3 regions of the Paenibacillus sp. IHB B 3084 genome follow, and region 3 is predicted to be linked to each of the others. Evidence: riboswitches for the same ligand, from Rfam matches in the RefSeq annotation. Region 3 holds a riboswitch; each other region holds the start of a gene.
What was found. A riboswitch is a leader RNA that binds a small molecule or an ion and turns the genes downstream of it on or off. The one in region 3 is predicted to bind thiamine pyrophosphate.

Region 1 (4,967 bases), on a different replicon from region 3:
CAGCAGCCGACGTTTGCTCCCATTGACGATGCCACGCCTGATCTGCCGGATCGAGGGCGCTTCGCTGCTCTTCTAGCAGCTCTATAGCGGTGCGTTCCGTCTGTTCGAATACTGTCCTCCAGTCATCCAGCAGCCGCACGTAGGCAGGCTCCAGGCCCTCTGTAGCGGACTTAATCACTTCCACATGCCAGCTTTCCTGCTGCTTCCAATGCCGGATTTCCTCCAGTACACGCAAGGGCAGGAAAGACCCGTAAGTACTCAGCATCATTTTTACCTCCCGTATCCCACTATGGCTATCCGGGCTGGTCCCAAGAACCTGACCCGGATGCATACGTACCCAGTATATTCGCCGTCTCATCGGGAATATGTCTACAAACTCCCCGGCTCCGGCGCGATATGTAATGTGGGGCAAATGGATACATAGTTGGATGCAAAAAAGAAGCCACGCTGCGGCACGGGTTAAGTGTCCACAGACGGGCTTCTCCAGGTTGAAAGGAGTATGGCTACTAAAATAGAACCATTACTGCGTAGTCGTTTGTTTACTGGCATTAGCGATAGTTTTCTTGTCCTCCAACTCTTGTACACCGCTTAAAAACGTCGATACCCGCCGCAAATACTCACGTGGATGCTCCCTGAAAATAAGCTCATGCAGCCCGTTTTTGACAATCCATACACTGGAAAGCGGGTTGGTTTGATTGGCAGCGAGCTTTTCCGCAATCGGGTAAGGAGCTTTTTCATCCTGCGTCCCATGCACGAACATGATCGGGAACGGATAGTTTTCCGCTTTGACCTCTTGATATGGAATCTGATGCAGGCTGGTACCGTTCAAGACTGGAAACAGCAGCTCCAGAATTTCCAGAGACGGATGGCGAGGCAGATCAATTTGATTATGAATGTTATGGTACAGCGTATCCGGCTCCAGCAAGAAGGTGCTGTCCAAAATCATGGCGTCCACATCGTTGGTTTGCAGGCCCGCCTGAAGGGCGGTCCCTGCCCCCATCGAGAAGCCCCATACGATAATCTCCGAGGAGCCGCGTTGCTTCGCAAGCTGGATGGCCCCGAGAAGCTGCTGGGATTCCGCTTTGCCTCCGGTTGCGACGGCTTTGCTATTTTGTGATGCGAATCCGTAATCGAACATGACAACGTTAAAATTCAAACGGTGGGCATAATGCGCCAGATCATACATCGGAATCCAACTTTCTTCGCGGTTGGCCCCATAACCGTGGCTGAAAATAATCGTTTTCTTCGATTGATCTGCCGGGATATACCAGCCCTGCACCACCCGGCTGCCGTCCTTGGCGGGGAAGCTGACTTCCTCGTAGGGCATGCCTTTGGCCTGCATCGGGTTCGAGTACAGTGGCGCGACGGTTGGATTCGTCAGTACCCATGCGATATAGGCGTGCAGGGTAATAAAGCAAAACAACAGAAAAAATACGACCGACAGCAGCAAGGCAATGACAACATGCTTGATCCGCAGCAGCCGGGGGTTGATCAGTGGGGTGGACGGCTCCTGGACAGCATGCTGTAGCTGAGAGCTGCGCTGGGATGTCGAAATCATGTAAGAGCCTCCTTCTATAAAAATGAACTTCGTTTCATAGAATTCTAGGTACAATTCCACTTGAAAATGATAGTTTATGTCCGTATAGATACCTATTATCGTATGATGCGTGTTATCCAAAGTCAACGGCTGAACCGGAAAAGTAAAAATGATGCAAAGATTTGTCGATGTTTGTTCTCGTTCTGTAATATGGCTGTCATAAAAACATTGGTTTACAGTAGCCGCGACTATTCTATATAATTTATGTAACCATGTTTCATGGTGTGAAACGAATATGGAACAAAGAGGAGCGGTTCACAATGGAAGACCGTAAATTAACGGTTCGCGCCGTGGAGCGTGCGCTTGATATACTGATGTGTTTTACCGGAGATTCCGATCTGGGTCTAACAGAGATTGCTTCCAAAATTGGTTTACATAAAAGTACCGTTCATCGGCTGCTGACCACGCTGGAGGATCGGGGCTTTGTCGTTCGGAATCCCGCAACGGAAAAATACCGGCTCGGCATCCGGATATGGGAGCTGTCCACCCATCTGTCGCAAAGCGACGAGCCGGCGATCCTATTACAGCCAGCGATGGAAGGATTGCGTGACCGTCTGGGTGAAACGGTCAGCCTATACCTGCGCGATGGCAGCATGCGTATCCGCATTCAGGCCGTGCAGAGCAATCAGGCGATCCGCCGCGTTGCGCCAGTGGGTGCAAGCATGCCGCTGGCTGTAGGAGCCTCCAGCAAGGTGCTGGCGGCCTTTATGCCGCCGCAGGAGCTGGAAGCCCTTCTAAGCGGGGATGAATGGCCGCCCTCGGTAGACCCGGAGGTCTATAAGGCTCAATTGCAGGATATTCGTGAGAAGGGCTACGCGACCAGCTATGAGGAACGGGAGCCGGGCGCTGCTGCTGTGGCTGCGCCTATCGTGAATCGGAAGGGACAGGTCGCTGCGGCCTTATCTGTATCTGGTCCGGTCAGCCGACTAGCGCCCGAGACGCTGCATGATTTTGCACCGATTTTGATTGAGGCGGCAAAAGAAATGGGGCTTATGCTTCCGTAGCAAGGATTGAGAGGAACCGGGGCAATCTAAGTGAATGATGCAGGAGATCTTGGAAAAAGGGACCAGAGAAGGGTTGCCAAAGCCGTAAATTTGAAGTAATCTGATGGGGATGGCGGGTTGTCAATTATAGCCGCCTCATGCGAATAGAATTATCACAGTTACTGGGGGAGCCTGTAATACCGGGCTGAGATGGAATTGCACTAGATTCCGAACCCTTTGCACCTGATCTGGATCATACCAGCGTAGGGAAGTAATCGGCCATTGAAATGTATACGTAGCCGCTGTCTACGGCAATGCATCGGAGTATGTTTCCGCGTGCGTAGCCGTCTGCATAGCTGTTCGTTAGATTAGCCGGTTCCCTGGGGAACCGGCTTTTTTGCATAGATAGCCAGCCTGGGGATGGTTCCGGATCGGTGTGTCATTTCATCGAAACGGGAGGAATGGACAATGAAACCGACAGAAACAGAAGGAACAGTAGGGAACGCAGTGGATGAACAGACAGGAGGGGTGAAGCCCTTTCCAGGGAGCCGCAAGGTATATATTCAAGGCTCGCGGCCGGACATTGCCGTACCGGAGCGTGAAATCGCCCTGCATCCCACACATACGCCGCAGGGCACGGAGCATCATGAGCCGTTGCGTGTGTACGATACGAGCGGTCCCATGACCGATGAAGCCTATCAGGTCGATATCCGTAAGGGGTTGCCTCCATTACGGCGAGCCTGGGCACTGGAACGGGGTGATGTGGAGGTTTACGAGGGGCGCGCCGTCAAGCCGGAGGATAACGGGTTGAAGCCCGGCTCCAAACGGGAGACGGCTGAATTTCCCGGCGTCACCAACCTTCCGCTCCGTGCGCGGCAAGGGCGTAGTGTAACGCAAATGCATTATGCGCGGCAAGGGATCATTACGCCCGAAATGGAATTTGCGGCCATCCGCGAAGGGGTGGAGCCTGAGTTTGTGCGGCAGGAGTTGGCGGCAGGACGAGCTATTTTGCCTTCAAATATCAATCACCCGGAAAGTGAGCCGATGGTGATTGGTCGTCATTTTCACGTGAAGATTAATGCGAACATTGGTAATTCTGCGGTTACGTCCTCCATCGAGGAAGAAGTGGAGAAAATGACCTGGGCTGTACGCTGGGGCTCGGATACGGTCATGGACCTGTCCACAGGCCGTAATATCCATACGACGCGTGAATGGATCATCCGTAACTCCCCTGTGCCGATTGGGACTGTACCGCTGTATCAGGCGCTTGAAAAGGTGAACGGCGAAGCAGAGGCGCTAACATGGGAGCTGTATCGTGACACGCTGATTGAGCAGGCGGAGCAGGGCGTGGACTATTTTACAATTCATGCGGGCGTGCTGCTGCGGTATATTCCGTTGACGGCAAGCAGAATGACGGGAATTGTGTCCCGTGGAGGGTCGATCATGGCGGCTTGGTGTCTTGCGCACCATCGGGAGAACTTTTTGTACACACATTTTGAAGAAATATGCGAAATTATGAAAGCCTACGATGTGGCCTTTTCCCTCGGAGACGGTCTACGTCCAGGCAGTATCTATGATGCGAATGATGAAGCACAGTTTGCTGAGCTGGATACGTTGGGCGAGTTAACGCAAATTGCCTGGAAGCATGATGTTCAGGTTATGATTGAAGGGCCGGGACATGTCCCGATGCACAAAATCAAGGAGAATGTGGACCTGCAAATGGAGATTTGCAAGGAAGCTCCCTTTTATACACTGGGACCGCTCACGACGGATATTGCACCTGGCTATGATCATATTACCTCGGCGATCGGGGCAGCGATGATTGGTTGGTTCGGGACGTCCATGCTGTGCTATGTTACGCCGAAGGAGCATTTGGGTCTGCCGAACAAGGATGACGTTCGTGAAGGTGTTATTACGTACAAAATTGCGGCACATGCTGCCGATCTGGCGAAAGGCCATCCACGGGCGCAGCAGCGGGACGATGCTTTGTCCAAGGCACGCTTTGAATTCCGCTGGCGCGACCAGTTCAATCTGTCGCTCGACCCTGAGCGGGCCTTGTCCTACCATGATGAGACGCTGCCAGCAGAGGGAGCCAAGGAAGCACACTTTTGCTCGATGTGCGGTCCCAAGTTTTGCAGTATGCGTATCACGCAGGACATTCGCGCCTATGCGGCGGATAAGGGGCTGAACACCGAAGAAGCGGTAGCCGCCGGGATGCGTGAGAAGGCAGAGCAGTATCGGGATGCCGGGCAGTAAATCCTTAAACTTATGAACGTATGAATAACAAAAGCCGTGGTTCTCTACAGATGATGTAGGAAGCCACGGCTTTTTAGCTTATGTAAAGCGAGATCATGCAACCGGATAAACGGCGGCTTTATTTTTTACCC
Region 2 (4,967 bases), on a different replicon from region 3:
CTATGATTGCAAGATTGCCTGATTATTACGGACCTACAGCCAACAAATCCTCTTATTTAGGTTTAACTATGGAGGCTGTGGCTGCTGGAAAACCGGCTATTTTCATAGGAGGCTTGAATGTCCCCCGCGAATATGTGTATCTACCCGATGTGGCAGTGATGATCGTGGAATTAGCTAGCCGGGAAGAAGCTTACGGTCAAAATTGGAACATACCGGGGGCGGGTGTGATTTCCGGCAAAAAGCTTGTGCATATTGCACAAAAAGCAAGTGGTAAAACTAAACCCGTCTTTCCACTGCGAAAAACCGCACTTCGTCTGATCGGATTATTTGATCCCGTGATTCGTGAAATCGTAGAGATGCTATATCTGACCCAAACACCTGTTGTGCTGGATGGTAGCAAATACGAGCGTGTTGTAGGCCCTATACCCAAGACCCCTTTTGAAAAAGGCATAACGGATACAATACTCGCATTGAAAAAACGTCAATAAAAAAATCTATGATGGGGCTTTATCAGAAAATATACTTCCAAGCTATGAAAGCCGCGATGGCAGCATCACGGAGCTGAGTGAAGGCGGTAAAGTTCACGCACGCTTAGCAGAGCTTTACCAGACGAATCCGGGTTTAAACCTGCAAAGTGAGACTGAATTCAGAAATAGAGTAACTGCTAACTTACCAGAACACCCTAACGCCTATCAAGAAATTCGGCAGACCAACATGGAAGAAATAACACCTGCGGAAGAAGAACAGCGAGACATGGAAATGGGACCTAACCGCTGTGCCGTACATGACAACTAAAGTGGGGGTATGATGGATATTCTCCTGTATGGAGTCATGGTGCTTCTGGGTCTGATCGGATCATTCTTTTCCGGTTTGCTGGGTATCGGCGGAGCCATTATCAATTATCCGTTATTACTTTTTGTCCCGGCTGGCTTGGGCATAGCACATTTTTCAGCACAAGAAGTGTCCACGATTAGCATGTTTCAGGTCTTCTTTGCTTCATTAGCGGGAGTATTTATGTTAACCGTGCTCAAGATTCCTACCCGAACGACCATCGCATCCTCATTCGCTATTGTGTTCATTTCCGCCATTGGCGGTGTCATTGGCAAAATATCAACGGGTCAAATTCCGGTTATCGTAACTGTTTTTACGGTATTGGGAAGTTTGATCGGCGCACCTCTAGGCTCCAAATTTGGCTGGATGATGCCGCGTGGACCCCAAAAGCTTGCATTGTCCAAAATGAATTTTGCAGGACTCGGCCCACAGATGATCAAGCATGTCATGAAAAAGCATAATGCGCTTTCCCTTCCGCAGCTTATCGAGCTGGCGCAAGAGCAGGGGATCAAGCTGGTGGCCTGCACCATGACCATGGATCTGCTAGGACTACAACAGGAAGAGCTGATGGACGGTTTGGAATATGCCGGAGTAGCTGCCTACCTGGGGGATGCTTCGCAGGGTAAGGTAAATCTATTCATTTAGGATGTCCTTATTATTTTTTTGGTTTATAATATACCTATACATGTATATGATTAAATCAAAAAGGAGTGTATACCTGATGGATTACAATTATAGTGATGAGCTGAAAACACGCCTGAGAAGAATTGAGGGTCAGGTGCGTGGGGTGCTTCGTTTAATGGATGAAGGACAATCCTGTAAGGACGTAGTAAGCCAGTTATCCGCCGTACGCAACGCATCCGATAAAGCGATTGCCCAGATCGTGGCAGAGAATCTGCAACGTTGTATATCGGAAGAACAAGAGGCTGGTGGAGATACAGATAAACTTGTTAAGGAAGCGATCCAGCTTCTCGTAAAAAGTCGTTAAGGAGCTGTAGTCCGACTTGAACCTCAGAATGGGTAGGACAATATTATTTCCCGAAATTATTGCCCTCAATCCATAAGGGATGCTGAACATAAGTCCCTAAAACTCGATTAAAATACACTCGATTGTGAGAGGTTTCTTTCGTAACCCGAATACCAAAATCCCCATTTCCCTTGGATATGATTTCATTTAAATAAATACTGGATTGTTGAACATCCGTTTCCAGATAAATCCCGTTCGAATCACTCGTCCAATCACGAATTTTACCACGACCTTTCCAGGCTCCAAAATTAGAAATGATATTATTGGAAATATTGATTTTAGAACATCGCAAAACCTGGATGCCCGAGAAATCAGGATGATCAATCGTGTTGAACATCACGTTAATATGGTTAGAAAGCTGATCCAGTTCAATGCCAAAAAAGCGGGTATCCCAAATCTTATTGTACATAATCTCTAATCCATGGTATCGACTGCCTAATGAAATTGGGTGCTCTAAATTACGTGAAACGCGAATCCCTGAATTGATTGAACGAAGGATGATGTTCCTTTCAATGCGGTTGTTATAAGCGGGCAATGAATAAGAGATACCTGAGAGAGGAGAATCCTTAATGAGATTGCCCCATACTTCGGAATCACGACACATATAAAAAGAGATCATGGAGCCAAATACATTGTTATTGCGCACCTTACCATTTTTCTGAAGAGAAAAGGATAGGCCATCCCCTATAAAATCAGAATATAAGGTGTTATTTTCAAACACATTTTCATTATCGAGATGATTTTCTTCTACTGCTGCAATCGTATCTGCACCTGGCGTCACCTGTGGACCCGCAAAGTATACGGCAAAAATACTTGCAGCACCTAAAATCTTATTTCCTTCAATGCGGGTACGGTTAGAGGATGCAACAACAAGAGCTGCTTGAGCAGAGTGAGTGAACGTATCCAGGGTTAAGCGGGTAATCGAAACATCATCGGCGTTTATTTTGATTAAATCCTTTGAAGGATCGGCTTGGCGAAGTATCGTTTGTTCAATGGATTCACCCTGTATTTTGTAGTGTGGTTTTGGATCAATATAGTAGTAGAAACATTGTAAATACCGTTTTTTATTAAAATATTTGTTTCATTGGATGCTAAAGCTTCAATTAGAGAAAGATAGTCACCCGAGCCATCAGCGGCTACAACAGCAGACGGGGAAGAAGCAATAGATGGGTCCAAAAGCAAACCTCCAAACGTTTTTTACATGATCAAAATATCTGTTGATTTTTGTATGACGAACCCGTAACATTAGAAAAAAATATAACGGGAGCCTGTGGAAGCAAGCTGAGAGTACGACTAAGCCGTCGTAGACCGTGTGAACCTGTTGGATAATGCCAGCGTAGGGATAGAAGTGTATACATATGTATAGGCCAACAGTCTTTCACAGGTTCCTGAAGAAAGAGGGTTGGTTTTTTTATGTTAGATCAAATGGCTTTGTTACTACAAAATATGCGGGATACGAATCCGCTCGTTCACAATATAACCAATGTGGTCGTCACCAATTTTACGGCAAACGGACTGCTCGCGCTCGGCGCTTCACCAGTTATGGCATACGCCAAAGAGGAAGTCGCAGATATGGCCCGAATTGCGGGGGCGCTTGTACTTAACATTGGTACGTTAAATGAAGAACTTGTAGAGTCCATGATTATGGCTGGTTTATCGGCTAATGAACATGGGGTACCTGTGCTGTTAGATCCCGTGGGCGCGGGAGCGACCCCATTCCGCACAGCCTCCGCTCTCCGGATTCTGGATCGGGTCAAGGTGGATATTGTTCGCGGTAACGCTGCTGAAATTGCACAAATCATTGGCGAAGACATACAAATTAAAGGTGTCGATGCTGGAGAAACAGGCAATTTGAATATTTCACAACTTGCAGTCAAAGCAGCCCATCAACTGAATACAATTGTTGCAATCACCGGCAAAGAAGACGTCATTACCGACGGCCGTATAGGGTGGATCATTGAGAACGGCCATAGCATGCTTACCAAAGTTACGGGAGCTGGTTGCCTATTAACTTCGGTGCTTGGCGCTTTCGCTGCTGTCGAAAACGACAGACTTACTGCTGGCATGGCAGCACTTGCCGTATATGGCGTTGCTGCTGAAATGGCAGCAGAACGAAAAGGTGGGGAAGGACCAGGAAGCTTTCAGATCGAGCTACTTAATATGCTGTTCGCGGTAACGCCGGAAGATGTGCGCCAGTACGGTAGGGTGCGCGCATTAGAGCGGATATTCTGAACACAAGAGGATAGAAGGTGAAATGAACTACTGTTTATATAGAAATGGACAGGTGTAATAACCCGTAAGGAGAAATAACTTCTTGCCGGGAGGTGTATGTATGGAGGTATTCGTCACGATTAGTGTCAAATTGATCATCAGCTTTTTTGGTTTGTGGATTATTGCTTTTATTACAGGGCGGAAAACCCTCAGTCAGTTAACACCGCTCGATTTTTTAACGTCATTGGTTTTAAGCGAAATTATGGGGAATACACTATACGACGATAAGGTGAGCATTGGGCAGCTTTTGTTTGCTTTGGCACTGTGGTGCGCGCTGTCCTACTTTTTTGAGAAGGCAACGACCCATTTTGTAAGATTTGGATATATGGCGGAGGGCCGGACTGTGCTGCTCATCGATAAAGGCAAGGTTAATCAAGAAATGCTAGAAAAATACGATATTGAGTATACACAGTTACTTTCCATGCTTCGGCAGCAAAATATTTTTTCTCTTCGTGAGGTCAGGTACGCCACGTTGGAAACGAACGGCTCACTATCAGTCATGCGCAAACCCGAATACGAGCCGCCAACCGCTCAGGATATGGGGATAGGTGTGCAGCCTGATTTCTTTTCCGTTACGGTCATCGATAAAGGAAAGCTGCTGAACGAATCCATGAGGGGCAAGAAAATCGATAGAGCAGATTAAAGCAAAGGTCCGAGAGCAAGGATATGGTGATATCGACGAGATCGCCTATGCGGAGTATAGCGAGGATGGAACACTGTACATTGTTCCGATGGGAGAGAAAACCTAATTAGACCAGGTTGGACCAGGCATAAATTATCTTTTAGTATCCGCGCTCAGCGCGGCTTTTTTTATGTATACAAGTCCAGTTCTTGGCTT
Region 3 (4,967 bases):
GAAAGGGGCGAATCTTTCCTGTCTGGAATAACGATCATTTTGTTGTACTTGCACACCAGTTTTTTCAGTCGCCTTCATGCCTGAACCAAGCCTTCTGTCGGGCTGCTTGCCGAGGCATAACGTTTTACAGGAATCATGCCCGCCTCAAAACCGTATCTGCCCGCGCGAACAGCCAGCTTCATCGCTTCAGCCATTTTTACAGGGTCCTGAGCTCCTGAGACAGCTGTATTCAACAGCACGGCATCTGCCCCCAGTTGCATCGCCATTGCTGCATCTCCAGGTGAGCGAATACCGGCATCGACGATAACTGGAACCTCCGCTTGTTCAATAATGAGCTCCAATGAGAACGGGTTTAGCAAGCCGCGTCCGGTACCAATGGGGGAAGCTCCAGGCATAACGGCATGTACACCAAGCTTTTGCAGCCTTTTGGCAAGAATCACGTCATCCGATATGTAAGGCAGCACGATAAAACCTTCCTCCAGCAGTTTTTCGCTGGCCTTGAGCGTTTCAAAAGGATCAGGAAGCAAGGTCTTGCTATCCCCAATGACCTCCACCTTAATCATATCGCACAGACCTGAGGCTCTCGCCAGCTGAGCGATACGCACTGCCTCATCCGCTGTCGTCGCTCCTGCCGTATTAGGCAGCAACGTATAACAACTCAAATCCAGCGTATCCAGAAAATGTTGCTTATCCCGTTCCTCCAAATTTAATCTCCGCACGGCAAACGTCAATATTTCGGTCTCCGCAGCTTCCACAGCTTTGGATTGAATATCCAGATCGGGGAATTTTCCTGTACCCAATAGCAGCCTTGACGTAAAAGATGCTTTGCCAATCGTTAACATGATTAACCGCCTCCCACAAAATGTACAATTTCCAAGCTATCTCCATCCTTCAGTACCGCTTCATCATGATCTTCACGAGTCAATATGTGACGATTCAGCTCCACCACTACAGTTTTCACTTTCAAATCCAGCTCTTTCAGCAGTTGATCCACATGAATGATCCGATTGGAAAAGGTCATGTTCTGACCGTTAATCGTCAGCTTCATTTGCTCGCCTCCTTTATACGTTCAGGAGAAAAGCTGCTTATTCCAAGCTCAGCCACACCAGCCCCTTTTAACAGCGCTGCAATCGCACGCCCGGTAGCTTCGCTCAGCAGCACACCGTTCCGGTAGTGTCCGACCGCAGTATATACTCCGTCCACGCCGGGAACAGCTCCAATACAAGGACGCCCCGCCGCTGCCTGCGGACGCAAGCCTGCCCAAGTGCGTATAAAAGAAGCTTCATGGACGCGAGGCAGCCAGGCAGAAGCACGGGCCAGCAGCCCCTCCAGGCTTCCAATGGTGACCTCTTTGTCATACAGATGTGGCAGACTCGTCGCCCCAATCCAAAGCTCGTTATTCCGCTTGGGCACCAGGTAAATATCATCGGCGTAAATGGTATATTCCAATGGATGATCCTTCAAGGAGACTGCAACAGCCTCACCCTTGACCGGATTAAGCGGATATTCAAAACCAACCTGCTCCAGCAGTCTCATACTATCCAAGCCTCCAGCAATAATGACCTGTTCGCAGTAAAAAAAACCACTGTCTGTTTGTACGCCACAAACTCGCCCATTCTGTACTACGAGTTGCTCCGCCTGTGTACCAGAGCATATTGCTGCTCCCAGTTCGACAGCTGCCCCGTATAAGCACGACAAAGCTGGGCAGGAGAAATCTGTGTCTCCTTTGATCGGTATATAGCCCCGATCACTTGACCATCCAAACCTGGAATTCGGCGGGCCAATTCTCTGGCATCCCACCACACAGGATGATCACCCTCTCGCGCAATAGCCGCATTCCAGCGTTTTTGCCCCTCTGCTTCCGAACGGAAGGGAGTCACAAATCCTTCTGTACGGAATTCCACCGAAACACCAGACAAACGCTCCAGGTCACGAACCAGCTCGGGAAATGCATCCCGGCTTGTGCGGGCGAACTGTGCCAACTCCGGGTCGGTGAATTCTTCACTCTCTGCTGCCAGCATCCCTACCGCAGCCCCTGAGGCTCCCCCGCCCGGAATGAATCGTTCCACCAATATCGTACTGCGACCCTCCTTGGCCACATGATAAGCAATGGAGCTACCGATGACACCTCCACCAATCACCAAGCATTCAGCGTGTCCAATAGCTTGTGCCTCTGTTTTTATCTCTGGCATATGTTCCATCTCTCCTCTCCACTAACGATTCTGCTTGCAGCGATCTCCTACTTTCGTTTCACCACTACAGGCTGTGCACTACCCGATCCGCCATTCGCTTGTACGCCATCGCAGCCGCAACGGGGACTCAGCCTCCCAGATGCCAGACATCACCGCAATTCCGCTTGCACCCACAGTATACAGCTCGTGAATATGGCGTGGTTGTATGCCGCCTAGAGCAATTACAGGGATGCTCAGCAGCCTGCATATGCGCTCAAGCTGTACTATACCTCGCGGAGTGACCCCCGGCTTGCAGTGAGTCTCATACACATGACCATAGAATACATAATCCGCTCCTGCCTGTTCGGCAGCCTGTGCCTCCTCCAAAGAATGCACCGACACCCCGCAGTGCGTACCCTCTGGAAGTATACTTTTGACATCCTCAACAGGTAATCCGTTAGCCGGTAGCTGGATAGCTCCAACGGAGGTAAGCAAAGCAACATCCACTCGGTCATTTACTGCAATTTGCTGTAAAGGAACTCCTCGATTCACCATACTGCGGGTTAAAGCAAGCAATTCAGATGCGCCCTTCTGCTTCAAGCGCACGTGTACATAATGAACATACGGATGAATAGCAGCAGCCACTTGGGCAGTATGTGCATGTGCACTGGAATCGCCTTCCATCGTAATTACGTGCAATTCGATCTCATTCTCACCTCACAATGGACTAAATGGTTGTAAGCTGACCCTGTATCTTTACAGTCTCATATCGTGCTATACGGTATGGACTAGCCACGTTTACCAGCAAAAAAATGAAGGGGTACGATATATGAATACGAACATATGAACACGAACGAAAACGCAAAAAAACCACTTCCCAAAGGAAGTGGTTTAACGTACGTCCAATAACCGAACGGACCATCATATCCGTATACGTATATCGTCCCACGAACAAACAAAGTAATGATTTTCGTTACCTCGTTTGTACGGCGCTCACTTCCCTACGCTGGCATAACCCAGATCAGGTGCAAAGGGTCCGAAATCCGTTTATTCCGTCTCAGCCGCATGGGCGGCTCCCCTAGTGTAACTATTTTATTGTATCAGCTAAAGATAGCTTAGCATATTTTCCTAATCCTGCAAACCCCGCTTCTTGTGAAGCTTGCTACAGAACTGGATATTAGTTGACTTTACTTGACCATTCTTCCACATTCCACGTTTTGGTTACCCAATCCTCGTAAAAGTCCGGTTCGTGAGATACGAGCAATACCGTTCCTTTGTATTCCTTCAAGGCACGTTTCAGCTCATCCTTCGCTTTGATGTCCAAGTGATTAGTAGGCTCATCGAAAAGCACCCAATTGCTTTCCCGCATTAGCAATTTGCATAGGCGGACTTTGGCCTGCTCACCACCACTGAGCGCGGATAGCGGACGGGTGATATGCTCATTTTTCAAACCGCAACGCGCCAAATGCGCCCGTACCTCATGCTGGTTCAAGTGCGGGAATTCATTCCACACATCCTCAATCGGTGTAACTTTCTCTGCGCGTACTTCTTGCTCAAAATAAGCTGGCTGCAAGAAATCCCCTTGATAGGTCTTGCCGCTGATCGGCGGAATTTTTCCCAGAATGGTTTTGAGCAATGTCGATTTACCGACACCATTGTAGCCCACAATCGCAATTTTATCGCCACGTTCAATCGTCATGGACATTTTAGGCAACAGGGCATGGGTGTAGCCAATTTCAAAATCAATACCCTCAAATACCGTTTTCCCACTCGCACGTGCTTCTTTAAATTGGAATGTTGGCTTAGCCGCTTCTTCCGGTTTATCGATGCGCTCGATTCGATCAAGCTGCTTCTCACGACTCTTCGCCCGACCTGACGTAGAGGCGCGAGCCTTATTGCGTTGAATGAAATCTTCCTGTTTCTTAATAAAATCCTGCTGCTTCTCATAAGCTTCAATATGCTGGCTTTTGTTCAGGTCCGCCATTTCAAGGAACTTTTCATAGTTGGCTGAATAACGGGTCATTTTGGCAAATTCAAGATGATAGATGACATTAACGACCTGATTCATAAACTCAGTATCATGAGAAATAAGAATAAATGCATATGGATAATCCTTCAGATAACGTGTAAGCCATTCAATATGCTCTACATCCAAATAGTTGGTAGGCTCATCCAGCAGCAGCACATTCGGCTTTTCCAGCAGCAGCTTGGCAAGGAGCACCTTGGTCCGTTGTCCACCGCTAAGTGCGGAAACATCCCGATCCAGTCCTATCGCGGAAAGGCCCAATCCATTCGCCATTTCTTCAACTTTCACATCGATGAGGTAAAAATCCCCATATCCAGTTGTTCCTGAATTTCACCCATCTCTTCCAGCAGCACTTCCAGTTCTTCGGGAGAAGCTTCACCCATCTTGTCAGTGATCTGCATCATTTCCTTTTCCAATTCCAACAACGGGAGAAAGGCATCCTTCAGTACATCCCGCACTGTTTTGCCAGGTGTCAGCTTGGTGTGCTGATCCAGATACCCATAACGTACACGTGGAGTCCATTCCACTTTGCCTTCATCCTTAAGCAATTTTCCGGTCAGAATGTTCATCAGTGTCGATTTACCAACACCATTGGCTCCCACCAAACCTACACGTTCCCCTCCGAGCAATCGGAAGGATACATTTTTAAACAATGCGCGGTCCCCAAAGTTATGGGATACATTTTCTACAGTCAATAAACTCATAAGCTGTTTTTGGCTCCTTATTGTCATCGGCAATGCCGACTGTTCTTATTTCATATGCATTTCTTT

Region 1: another riboswitch for thiamine pyrophosphate. It lies ahead of thiC (phosphomethylpyrimidine synthase ThiC); the one in region 3 lies ahead of ASL14_RS26590 (thiamine phosphate synthase).
Region 2: another riboswitch for thiamine pyrophosphate. It lies ahead of thiM (hydroxyethylthiazole kinase); the one in region 3 lies ahead of ASL14_RS26590 (thiamine phosphate synthase).

What each region holds. Positions count from the first base shown of each region.
Region 1 is NZ_CP013203.1:1,779,508-1,784,474, reverse strand. It holds partial or broken gene ASL14_RS08345 (Fe-Mn family superoxide dismutase) at 1-265, opposite strand, end outside; gene ASL14_RS08340 (alpha/beta hydrolase) at 521-1,558, opposite strand; gene ASL14_RS08335 (IclR family transcriptional regulator) at 1,858-2,601, shown strand; TPP riboswitch at 2,755-2,867, shown strand; gene thiC (phosphomethylpyrimidine synthase ThiC) at 3,049-4,836, shown strand; gene ASL14_RS27315 (hypothetical protein) at 4,955-4,967, opposite strand, start outside.
Region 2 is NZ_CP013203.1:5,233,661-5,238,627, forward strand. It holds partial or broken gene ASL14_RS24480 (SDR family NAD(P)-dependent oxidoreductase) at 1-488, shown strand, start outside; partial or broken gene ASL14_RS29690 (DsrE/DsrF/DrsH-like family protein) at 1,177-1,476, shown strand; gene ASL14_RS24495 (metal-sensitive transcriptional regulator) at 1,553-1,819, shown strand; gene ASL14_RS24500 (right-handed parallel beta-helix repeat-containing protein) at 1,863-2,639, opposite strand; gene ASL14_RS24505 (hypothetical protein) at 2,807-3,034, opposite strand; TPP riboswitch at 3,109-3,218, shown strand; gene thiM (hydroxyethylthiazole kinase) at 3,272-4,090, shown strand; gene ASL14_RS24515 (DUF421 domain-containing protein) at 4,191-4,772, shown strand.
Region 3 is NZ_CP013206.1:53,351-58,317, forward strand. It holds gene ASL14_RS26570 (ThiF family adenylyltransferase) at 1-78, opposite strand, end outside; gene ASL14_RS26575 (thiazole synthase) at 75-842, opposite strand; gene thiS (sulfur carrier protein ThiS) at 845-1,048, opposite strand; partial or broken gene thiO (glycine oxidase ThiO) at 1,045-2,201, opposite strand; partial or broken gene ASL14_RS26590 (thiamine phosphate synthase) at 2,257-2,855, opposite strand; TPP riboswitch at 3,153-3,261, opposite strand; partial or broken gene abc-f (ribosomal protection-like ABC-F family protein) at 3,349-4,901, opposite strand.